Regions from separate parts of the Undibacter mobilis genome, predicted to be linked through region 2. Evidence: predicted binding sites of a transcription regulator. Region 2 holds the regulator's gene; the other holds the start of a gene.
The links. Region 2 encodes HrcA, which represses chaperone genes, less so after heat shock. Its sites were predicted from a motif close to GTTAGCACTCNCNNNNNGNGAGTGCTAAC; they were not measured.
Positions count from the first base shown of each region.

Region 1: DXH78_RS12425 (co-chaperone GroES) is a predicted target of HrcA. The motif match lies at 2,512-2,540, and genes of this name have one in related genera.

Region 1 is NZ_QRGO01000001.1:2,629,543-2,634,754, forward strand. It holds gene DXH78_RS12415 (trypsin-like peptidase domain-containing protein) at 1-201, shown strand, start outside; gene groL (chaperonin GroEL) at 280-1,929, opposite strand; gene DXH78_RS12425 (co-chaperone GroES) at 2,075-2,392, opposite strand; gene DXH78_RS12430 (usg protein) at 2,734-3,012, shown strand; gene DXH78_RS12435 (MFS transporter) at 4,010-5,185, shown strand.
Region 2 is NZ_QRGO01000001.1:1,170,656-1,175,867, forward strand. It holds gene DXH78_RS05495 (multicopper oxidase family protein) at 1-581, opposite strand, end outside; gene DXH78_RS05500 (TolC family protein) at 595-2,001, opposite strand; gene DXH78_RS05505 (hypothetical protein) at 2,140-2,535, opposite strand; gene hrcA (heat-inducible transcriptional repressor HrcA) at 2,716-3,810, shown strand; gene grpE (nucleotide exchange factor GrpE) at 3,924-4,568, shown strand; gene DXH78_RS05520 (EfeM/EfeO family lipoprotein) at 4,783-5,212, shown strand, end outside.

The sequences.
Region 1 (5,212 bases), 1.5 Mb from region 2:
ACCCGCTACGGCTATAGCGGCGGGCCAATCTTGCGGCGCGGGCCGCGCGGCGCCATGACGCTTGTTGGCGTTCACACCGGCGCCGTCGACGCGAAGAAACCGATCGACAACTGGCCTTATGCGGTTCTCTTCCCGAACTACGGGCTGCGTCTGCCGCCGCAAGTCATGACGTCCGCCAAAGGCGAGGCACGGCGCCAATAAACAAAGGCCCGGGATTTCTCCCGGGCCTTCTTTTCTATTTATTCGGGGACGCGGGGACCCGCTTCCCGGCGAATGGACTTAGAAGTCCATGCCGCCCATGCCGCCGCCGCCCATGCCGCCCGGCATGCCGCCGCCCTGGCCCTTCTTCTGCGGCAGTTCGGCCACCATAGCCTCGGTGGTGATCAGCAGGCCCGCGACCGAAGCCGCGTTCTGGATCGCCGCACGCACAACCTTCGTCGGGTCGATGATGCCCTTGGTCATCATGTTCCCGTACTCGCCGTTCTGCGCGTCGAAGCCATAGACGTACTGATCCTTCTCGAGGACCTTGCCGACGATGACGGAACCGTCTTCGCCCGCGTTCGAAGCGATCTGACGCGCCGGAGCCTGGATCGCCTTGCGGACGATCTCGACGCCGGTCTTCTGGTCGTCGTTCTGCGTCTTGATCTTCTTCAGGGCCTCGGTGGCCCGGAGCAGGGCGACGCCGCCGCCCGGCAGGATGCCTTCCTCGACCGCGGCGCGGGTGGCGTGCATCGCGTCATCGACGCGATCCTTGCGCTCCTTCACCTCGATTTCGGTCGCGCCGCCGACGCGGATCACCGCGACGCCGCCGGCGAGCTTGGCCAGACGCTCCTGCAGCTTTTCCTTGTCGTAGTCCGAGGTGGTTTCCTCGATCTGCGCCTTGATCTGCTGCACGCGCGCCTCGATGTCGGCCTTCTTGCCCGAACCGTTGACGATCGTGGTGTTCTCCTTGTCGATCGACACCTTCTTGGCGCGGCCGAGCATGGAGATGGTGACGTTCTCGAGCTTGATGCCGAGGTCTTCCGAGATCGCCTGGCCGCCGGTCAGGATCGCGATGTCCTGCAGCATGGCCTTGCGGCGATCGCCGAAGCCCGGCGCCTTGACGGCCGCGACCTTGAGGCCGCCGCGCAGCTTGTTGACGACGAGGGTGGCGAGCGCTTCGCCTTCGATGTCCTCGGCGACGATGAGCAGCGGCTTGCCGGTCTGCACCACCGCTTCGAGCAGCGGCAGCAGTTCCTGCAGACCCGACAGCTTCTTCTCGTAGATGAGGATGTAGGGGTCGTCCATTTCAACGCGCATCTTGTCGGCGTTGGTGACGAAGTAGGGCGAGATGTAGCCGCGGTCGAACTGCATGCCCTCGACGATGTCGAGTTCGGTTTCGAGCGACTTGGCTTCCTCGACGGTGATGACGCCCTCGTTGCCGACCTTCTGCATGGCCTTGGCGAGGTAGTCGCCGATTTCCTTGTCGCCATTGGCCGAGATGGTGCCGACCTGGGCGATTTCCTCGTTCGAGGTCACCTTCTTCGAGTTGGCCTTGAGGTGCTCGACGATGGCCTCGACCGCGAGGTCGATGCCGCGCTTGAGGTCCATCGGGTTCATGCCGGCGGCAACCGCCTTCGAACCTTCACGCACGATCGCCTGGGCCAGCACGGTGGCGGTGGTGGTGCCGTCGCCGGCGAAGTCGGACGACTTCGAAGCGACTTCGCGCACCATCTGCGCGCCCATGTTCTCGAACTTGTCCTCGAGCTCGATTTCCTTGGCGACCGTCACACCGTCCTTGGTGATGCGCGGGGCGCCGAACGACTTGTCGAGCACGACGTTGCGGCCCTTCGGGCCGAGCGTGACCTTCACCGCGTTGGCGAGAATGTCGACACCGCGCAGCATGCGATCGCGCGCGTCGACGGAGAATTTGACGTCTTTAGCAGCCATGTGAGTTTGCTCCGATTTGTACCCTCACCCTGAGGAGGCGCGGAACGCGCCGTCTCGAAGGATGAGGCCAATGAATTTTATGGTTCGGGCCTCATGGTTCGAGACGCATCGCTGCGCGATGCTCCTCACCATGAGGATCGATGTGTTAAGCGGCTTTCTTCTTGCCGGCCGCAGCGCCTTCGATGACGCCCATGATGTCGGATTCCTTCATGATGAGGAGATCCTGACCGTCGATCTTGACCTCGGTGCCCGACCACTTGCCGAACAGCACGACGTCGCCGACCTTGACGTCGATCGGGGTGAGCTTGCCGCTTTCGTCGCGGCCGCCGGGACCGACGGCGATGATTTCGCCCTGGCTCGGCTTTTCCTGCGCACTGTCGGGGATGATGATGCCGCCGGCAGTCTTCTGCTCAGCGTCGATGCGCTTGACGACGACACGGTCGTGAAGCGGGCGGAACTTCATGGCAAACCTCCTAAGATTTCTGACTTTTCTGACGTTCCCGGCGCCGGCAAATCTCCCCTCCGGCACCTGACGCCGAGATGGGACGAGATTTTTTGCCCGCAAGGGGACTTCGCCGATTTTTTAGCACTCATCTTGGCGGAGTGCCAACAATCTCTGCAACTGGCTGAAATTAAATAGTTAACGGCCGCGGTCGGATTTCAGCCCGGGCCGGGACGGGGCTGTTAGCAGGTCCGGCGATCTGCTGCTAACGCTTTGATTTTAAACAGTTTGTTCATCCATTGGGCTTGCAATGAGAGACGCCGGGACTGGAAACTAATCGTCCGTTTGCAATGGAGGACGGAATGGGTTCGACGGTTTCAAGTGACTTTGTCAGGCAGGTCGAAGGCTACGGGCTCACCACGGCGCACATCCTGTACCGCCGCCCCGATCATCACTGGCTCCTGCAATCCTATGTCTGGCAGGCCTACGACCTGTTTCCGAAGTTTCCCGAGCTGCAGCGGTTTCTCGATTTCTGGCAGGCCAAGCTGGAAGGCCCGTTGCACTCCGTCCAGGTCGCGCATTGCAAGCTGATCAAGCCGGCCGAGATGCGCACGGTGAACGGCGAGTTCGTGCTGCATTGAGGCCGTCAATCCGGATCTCCCTGTAGGGTGGGCTGAGCAACGCGAAGCCCCCCTGCTGTGTCTTCAAATCTGTATGAGCGGTGGGCTCGGCGCTGCGCGCCTTGGCGCACCCTACGAGGCTTCCGCTGCGCTGCAGACGCGCGGCATCGCCCGCATTGTTTGGTCGGCCCCGGGCAGGCCGTCGTCCCAGTCTGCATTCCCATCAGCGCCCCTTGAACGAGGGCGCGCGGAACGCCGGGGCCCGAACAGCCCCGCAGCCTCGCGTGATGTGTGAGTTAGATTCACGCGAGCATCGTGGCTTGCTCCGCTCGACCCCCGGTGGACGGACCATTGCTATCCACCGCTACGGGACTTTCCTGCGCGGGCGGGGTGGCTTCCCAAGCCGCTCGCTCCCGGCGCGCCTTGCCGCGCGCCACTGGGGCGGAACTGCGCGTGCCAAGGGAGCAGAAGCCTTCGGCGGCGGGGCGATCGACACCAGGTCGCGCCCAAACCAGAGGCGAGGGACCGCCGGGCGGGGAATGTGCGCCGCATCTCCGACGCCCCCGTCCGGCCACCGCTCCCCGCCCCAGCATCTGGAGACGCTGATCAGACACCCCTCGTAACGAGGGCGGGATGCAGGGGAATATAGACCTAGGCTTAAATGCAGTCAAGCGGCTTTTTGATTAAATTCCGCCCTCATGGTGAGGAGGGCCGAAGGCCCGTCTCGAACCATGGGCGGCCTCGTGGTTCGAGACGCGTTGCTTCGCAACGCTCCTCACATGAGGCCGGTTCGGTGCTGCGGCATCTGGATTCCGGGTTCGCCCCTTCGTGGCCCCGGAATGACGGGGGGCGGGTACGCGGGTTGATAGGAGGGGCTCCGCCCCGCATCGCCTTTCATCAGCAAACGTCATCGGTGCCATTCGTAAAAGTGCGCCGGCGATGTGCTAGGCAAGCTTGTCACGAGGTCGACAGGTCGCCATGTGATGTCTTCCGACCGCACTCGAACCCGCCCGGCACCATGTCCCTCCATCATCAACTCTCGCGCTACGGGCTGCTGCTTGGCAATTTCGCCACCGGCCTGTCGGTGCTGGCGCCCGCCGGCATGCTGGCGATCCTCGCCGACGGCCTCAATGTGGGCATCCGCGACGCCGGATTGCTGGTGACGTTCGGCGCCATCATTCTGTGTTTCGGCTCGCCGGTGATGGCGTGGCTGACGACGCGCGTGGACCGGCGCACGCTGCTGGTTGCGACACTCGCCGTCATGGCGGTGGGGCAGGGGGCGATGGCGCTGGCGCCGAGTTACGACGTCGTGCTGGTGCTGCGGCTGGCGATGCTGGCGGTCGCGGCGGTGTTTACGCCGCAGGCTGCGAGCACCGTCGGCCTGATGGTGTCCGACCGCGCCCGGCCGGCCGCCATCACATTCATCTTTCTCGGCTGGTCGCTGGCGGTGGCTGCCGGCCTGCCGCTGGTCACGCTGATCGCGGCCTATGCCGGATGGCGCGGTGGCTTTGCGTTCTCGGCCTTCGCCTCTTTTGTGCCGTGCGTTCTGCTGGCGATCGGCCTGCCGCGCAAGCTGGTCGGGCCGCCGCTGTCGCTCGGCAGCTTTACGGCGCTGCTGCGCAACGCCCAGATCATGATGCTGCTGGCCATCACGATCCTGTTCATCAGCGGCCAGTTTCTGGTTTTCGTCTATCTCGGGCCGGTGCTCAATCAACTGACCGGCGCCAGCCACGAAACCATTGGCCTGATGTTCGCGCTGTATGGCGTGATGGGCTTTCTCGGCAATGTTGTCGCCACCCGAATCGTCGGCGGGCTCGGCGGCTGGAAGACGTCGCTGATCTTCCTGAGCTGCAATCTCATCGGTCTGTTGCTGTGGAGCGCCGGCGCCGGTGCCGGTGGATTGGCTCTGATGGCCGCGGGCATGTTCTTTCTCGGCTTCGGCTTTGCCCCCAGCAACTCGATCCAGCAGGCGCGGCTGGTGCAGACGGCGCCCGATCTGGCGAGCGCCTCGGTCGCGCTTAATACCAGCAGTGTTTATATCGGCCAGGCCATCGGCTCCGGCCTCGGCGGCGTCATGTACAGCGCCGGCCTGCTGCCTGAACTCGGCCTGGTGGGTATCGTGTTCGTCGGCACGGCGCTGGCGATCTGGGCCTTTACGCGCGAGCGCAAGGCGCACGTTTCCGCCGTATCGTGATCTCCCGAGGCGATCAGGATACCATTC
Region 2 (5,212 bases):
GGATCGCGCGGATGCACGACGATAAAGCCCATCATGCCCATGGCCATCTGCACCATTTCGTCGGCGTGCGGGTGATACATGAACGTGCCGCTGCGCCTGACGGCGAATTCATAGACGAAGGTCTTGCCCGGCTTGATGTGCGGTTGAGTCAGGCCGCCAACGCCGTCCATTCCATTCGGCAGCACGAAACCGTGCCAATGAACCGTTGTATGCTCTGGCAATTTGTTGGTCACGAAGATGCGCACCTTGTCGCCTTCGACGAATTCGAGCGTCGGACCCGGTGATTGACCGTTATAGCCCCACAGTCTGGCGGTCATGCCCGGGGCCAGTTCGCGTTCGACAGGTTCGGCGACGAGGTGAAACTCCTTCCATTCGCCGTTCATGCGCCAGGGCAGGGACCAGCCGTTGAGCGTGACGACCGGCTGATAAGCCGGGCCGCTGGTCGGCGCGAGCGGCGGCTGCATGGCCGGTGACGTCGTTGTCACGGCCTCAGGAATCGAGGCGGCCTGCACGCGGCCGCTGATGGCGGCAGCGCCGGCAAGAACAGCCGATGTGCCGATGAGGTTGCGTCGTGTGATCATGGTGTTGCTCCGTTCAATGGCCGGCCGGCTCGCTGGTGCCGGCCATCGCGGTTGTGTTGGATGACGAGTCGCTCGACGCGCCCGCGCCGCCGATCACGGCTGCCTGCAGGTCGGCGCTGGCGAGCCAGAAGTCGCGCAGCGCTTCGATGGCATTGGCGTTGGCAGCGATCCTCTGCCGCGCCTCTGTGAGCAAGGCGAAAACGTCGATCTGCATCGCACCGTAGCGAAGCATCAGTTCTTCCGAGATCGTATTGCGCAGCGGCAGTACGTCACGCTGGTAACGCGCTGCGACATCGTAGCTGGTGCGATAGTTACGATAGGCCTCGCGCGCCTCGGAACGGGCATTGACGGCCTTCTGCGCGAGCCGATTGACGGCTTGCATGTAGGTCTGCTCGGCTTCGCGTGCGCGCGCCTCTCCAAAATCGAAGAGCGGCACCTGCAAGGTCAGTTCGAAGCCGCTGTCGTGCGAGTGCTCGCCCGTCGTCCGTTCTTCCTTTCGCTTGTCGATGAAATCACCCTCAAGCACGTTGATGAAGCGGGTGGCCTTGGTGAGTCCGTAGGATTTCGCGAGCGAGTCGAGTTCGCTACGGGCGATTTTGAGATCGACGCGGCCTTTGAGCGCTTCATCCTCCACTGTCTTTATCGACGGCGGCCGGTTGGGTAGTGACGGTAGCCGCGCCGGCAACTTGAATGCGAGGTCCTTGCCGGAGACGCCGAGTGCGCGGACCAGCCGTTCGCGTTCGGACGTGGCGCGCTGCCGCGCCCGCGCAAGTTCGGTCGTCAGTTCTGTATGCAGCAATTGCTGCCGCGATTGGTCGAGCTTGTTCATCGCGCCGCTAGCCGTCATGCGCCTGGCAAGCTCGGCGGTTGTGGAAGAAGCGGCGCTTGACTGCTCAAGCAAGCTGGCTGCCTGCCGCGCCGCCACGGCGCGGTAGAACGCTTTTCGCGCGTCCGAGGCGACACGCAGCGTTTCGAGCGCGGCCGCAAGTTGCGCGCGATGGAAGCGCTCGGTGGCGATTTCCGCCCGCGCCGGCAATGTCAAAAGCGCGAGAATATTGGCGGCGATCTTTCGTTCGATCTCGATTTCCGCCGCGCCGGTGAGCCGCGAGATTGAAATCGACGGATTGGGCGGCAGCGATTGCTGCACGCGTTGCGCTTCCGCGATGCCCAACTCGTTGTAGGCGGCCTGCAGGCCGCGATTGTTGAACAAGGCGATCTGCACGGCCGTATCCGCGTTCAAGGTTCGCTTGAGCAGATCGTCGACCTTGGCACGCGCGGCCTCGGCCTCTTCGTCGTTGCGGATGGCGACGACATCCTTGCGTAAATGCCGCGCCGCGATGTCGGCCGTTACGCTCATGCCGCCGTCGGGCGAGAAACTTGCGCAGGCCGGCAGGAGCAGCAGGACCGAAAGAGATAGCAATTGCGTCTTATGACGCCACAGCGTCGACCGCCGTCCGAAGACAGAGGCCCGCGCGCACGTAGAGGCGGACATTCGAATTCCTCATCCGTCGATTGATGAAGCATGCGCGCGGCGGCTCACGCCACGCGACGGCCATGGTCAAATCGCGGCGAGGTTCCGCGGAGGCCTGTCGATGCGGCCGGAGCCGTGGCCCAGCAAGCTCGTGGCTGTTGGCAACGCTACTTGCGACAGGGCAAAAAACTGCGCGTCGAGAACGCCGAATACCACCGGGGTGACGGCCGATACGCAGAAGAGGCCGCAGCAGTCGGCGGGTGCGGTCTGATCGTTCCCGTCGGAAGCCGGCGCGGCGTGATTCGCATCCTCATGCGCCATTGTCGCGTGATCGCGGCCATCATGATGATCATGGCTCTGGGACGCGGCAGAGCGGTGGTGATCGGTCATTACGGTCAAGCAATGGGCGGCCGCGGCACTGCTGCTGGCGGCAAAGGCAGCGGTCGGCGCCACCAAAGTGAGCGCATAGAGCGCGACCGCCAAGGTCGCGGCTCGCTTCCGCCACTGACTGGTTAACCGCGCGAACAAAGGTCGAAAGCGTCCTGTTGAAGCCGAACCGGCAGCTCGGTACGGGGACAAAATGGCATTGTTGTGCCCGATCCTGCAAGCCTAGCTTGAATAGGGCAGTGGTAATGGTCAATTCTAGGGTAAGGAGTCAGCCCAGTGGCATCCCACGACGTCCCGATCGGCGCTTCACATGTCAGCCTCGCCGCGCTGAATGAGCGCTCGCGCGAGATTTTCCGCTCGATCGTCGAGAGCTATCTGACCACCGGCGAGCCGGTCGGCTCGCGAAATCTGGCGCGCATTCTGCCCATCACGCTGTCGCCCGCCTCGGTGCGCAACGTGATGTCGGACCTTGAGCATCTCGGTCTGGTCTTTGCGCCGCACACCTCGGCGGGGCGGCTGCCGACCGAACTCGGCCTGCGCTTTTTCGTCGATGCGCTGATGCAGGTCGGCGATCTCACCGAAGAGAGCCGCCGCAACATCGAAGCGCAAGTTGTCGGCGCCGGCAGCGGCAAGTCGGTGGAGGCGGTGCTGACCGAAGCGTCGCAGATGCTGTCGGGGCTGACGCGCTCGGCCGGCGTCGTGCTCACCGCCAAGGCCAATACGCGGCTCAAGCATATCGAGTTCGTGCGGCTGGAGCCGGAGCGGGCGCTGGCCGTATTGGTCGGCGAGGACGGGCAGGTGGAAAACCGCGTGCTCAACGTGCCTGCCGGGCTGCCGACTTCAGCGCTGATCGAAGCGGCGAATTTTCTCAATGCGCATATTCGCGGCAAGACCTTGTCCGATCTTCGCACCGAGATCGAGGCGACATTGGCGCAAGGCCAGGCCGAACTCGATCAGCTCACGCAGAAGATCATCTCGGCGGGACTGGCGAGCTGGTCGGGCGGCGATACCGAAGATCGCCAGCTCATCGTACGCGGCCATGCCAATTTGCTCGAGGACCTGCATGCGCTCGAAGACCTCGAACGCGTGCGCTCGCTGTTCGATGCACTGGAGACGCAGCGCGGCGTCATCGATCTGCTCGGCCGCGCCGAGGGCGGCGACGGCGTGCGCATTTTCATCGGCTCGGAGAACAAGCTGTTTTCGCTGTCCGGTTCCTCGACCATCGTCGCGCCATACCGCGATAGTGCAGGGCGTATTGTCGGAGTCATCGGAGTCATCGGTCCGACCCGCCTCAACTACGCCCGGATCATCCCGATGGTCGATTATACGGCGCGGGTAGTGAGCCGGCTGCTGTCCGGCTCGGGCCACTAAAGATTGGCATTTTAAGGACTTTTCCCCGGTTCGGGGCCGAAAAGCTTGATTTTTGACGTGGCAACCCTGATATCCGGGGAAACCTCCCATTAGTACGAATTGGATTGATCACGATGACGGACCCGACCGCGCGTAAGGCCGAGAACGAGAAGCCAGACGCCACGGTTCAGCAGACGCCGAACCCTGCCAATCCGAAGCCCTATGTGATGCCGGACGATCCGCAGGACGAGCAGGCCGATCCGCTCGTAGCCGCGCAACGCGAAGCCGCTGAGTACAAGGACAAGCTGCTGCGCACGCTGGCGGAGATGGAAAATCTGCGCCGCCGCACCGAGCGTGAGGTCGCCGACGCGCGCACCTACGGCATTTCCGGTTTTGCCCGAGACGTCCTCAACGTGGCCGATAATATCAATCGCGCACTCTCGACGCTGACGGCGGAAGCGCGCGACGCTGCCGATGCAGCCGTGAAAAGCGTTCTCGAAGGCGTCGAGCTCACCGAGCGCGAGCTTATCAAGTCGCTGGAAAAGAATGGCGTGAAGCAGTTCACGCCGCAGGGTGAGAAGTTCGATCCGAACAAGCATCAGGCCATGTTCGAAGTGCCGACCGCAGACGTGCCCCCCGGTCATGTCGCCCAGGTGATCCAGTCCGGCTACACGATCGGCGAGCGCGTGCTGCGCCCGGCGCTGGTCGGCGTGTCAAAGGCCGCGCCGAAGCCGGCACCGGCGAGCGACAATTCGCAGCCGAGCGGCGCCGGCCAGTAAGGCCGGCCTCTTCCGACAGATGACATGAAGGCCATGATCGCGCGCCGGGCGATACCGGCGCGCGTAAGTCTTTGTTTTTTCAAAGCCCGGCCTGCGGCAAGTTGTCGCTAGATTAGAACGGTTATAACCTATTGATTTGTAACGATTTTTCCGTTGACGGCAGTCTCCCTGCAGAACACAGTGCAGCGCAATTCACTGCGACAGGAGTCTGCCCATGTCCATCTTCACTGGCGCGACCACGCGCCTCGCGCAATTCGGCTTCACTGCGCTGGCCGTTGCCGCGCTCGTCGCTCCGGCGACCGCTGCGACCATGCAGGACGGCGTCAAGGCCTATAAGCCCTACATCGTCGAACGCATCGGCTCTGCCATTGCCGGCGCCAAGGAATTGCAGACGGCCGTGAAGGCCGGCGACGTCAAGGCGGCGCAGGCAGCCTGGATCAAGTCGCGCAAGGGCTGGGAGGCCATGGAGCCGGTGACGGCGGCCTATTTCGGCGATCTCGACAAGCTCATCGACGCCTGGCCGGACGGCAAGACCGGCTACCACGCCATCGAAGTCGTACTGTTCTCGGCCAACAAAACCGACGGCCTCGACCAGCCGGTTACGGAACTCCTCGCCAACATGGACAAGTTCGAGAAGCGGGTGA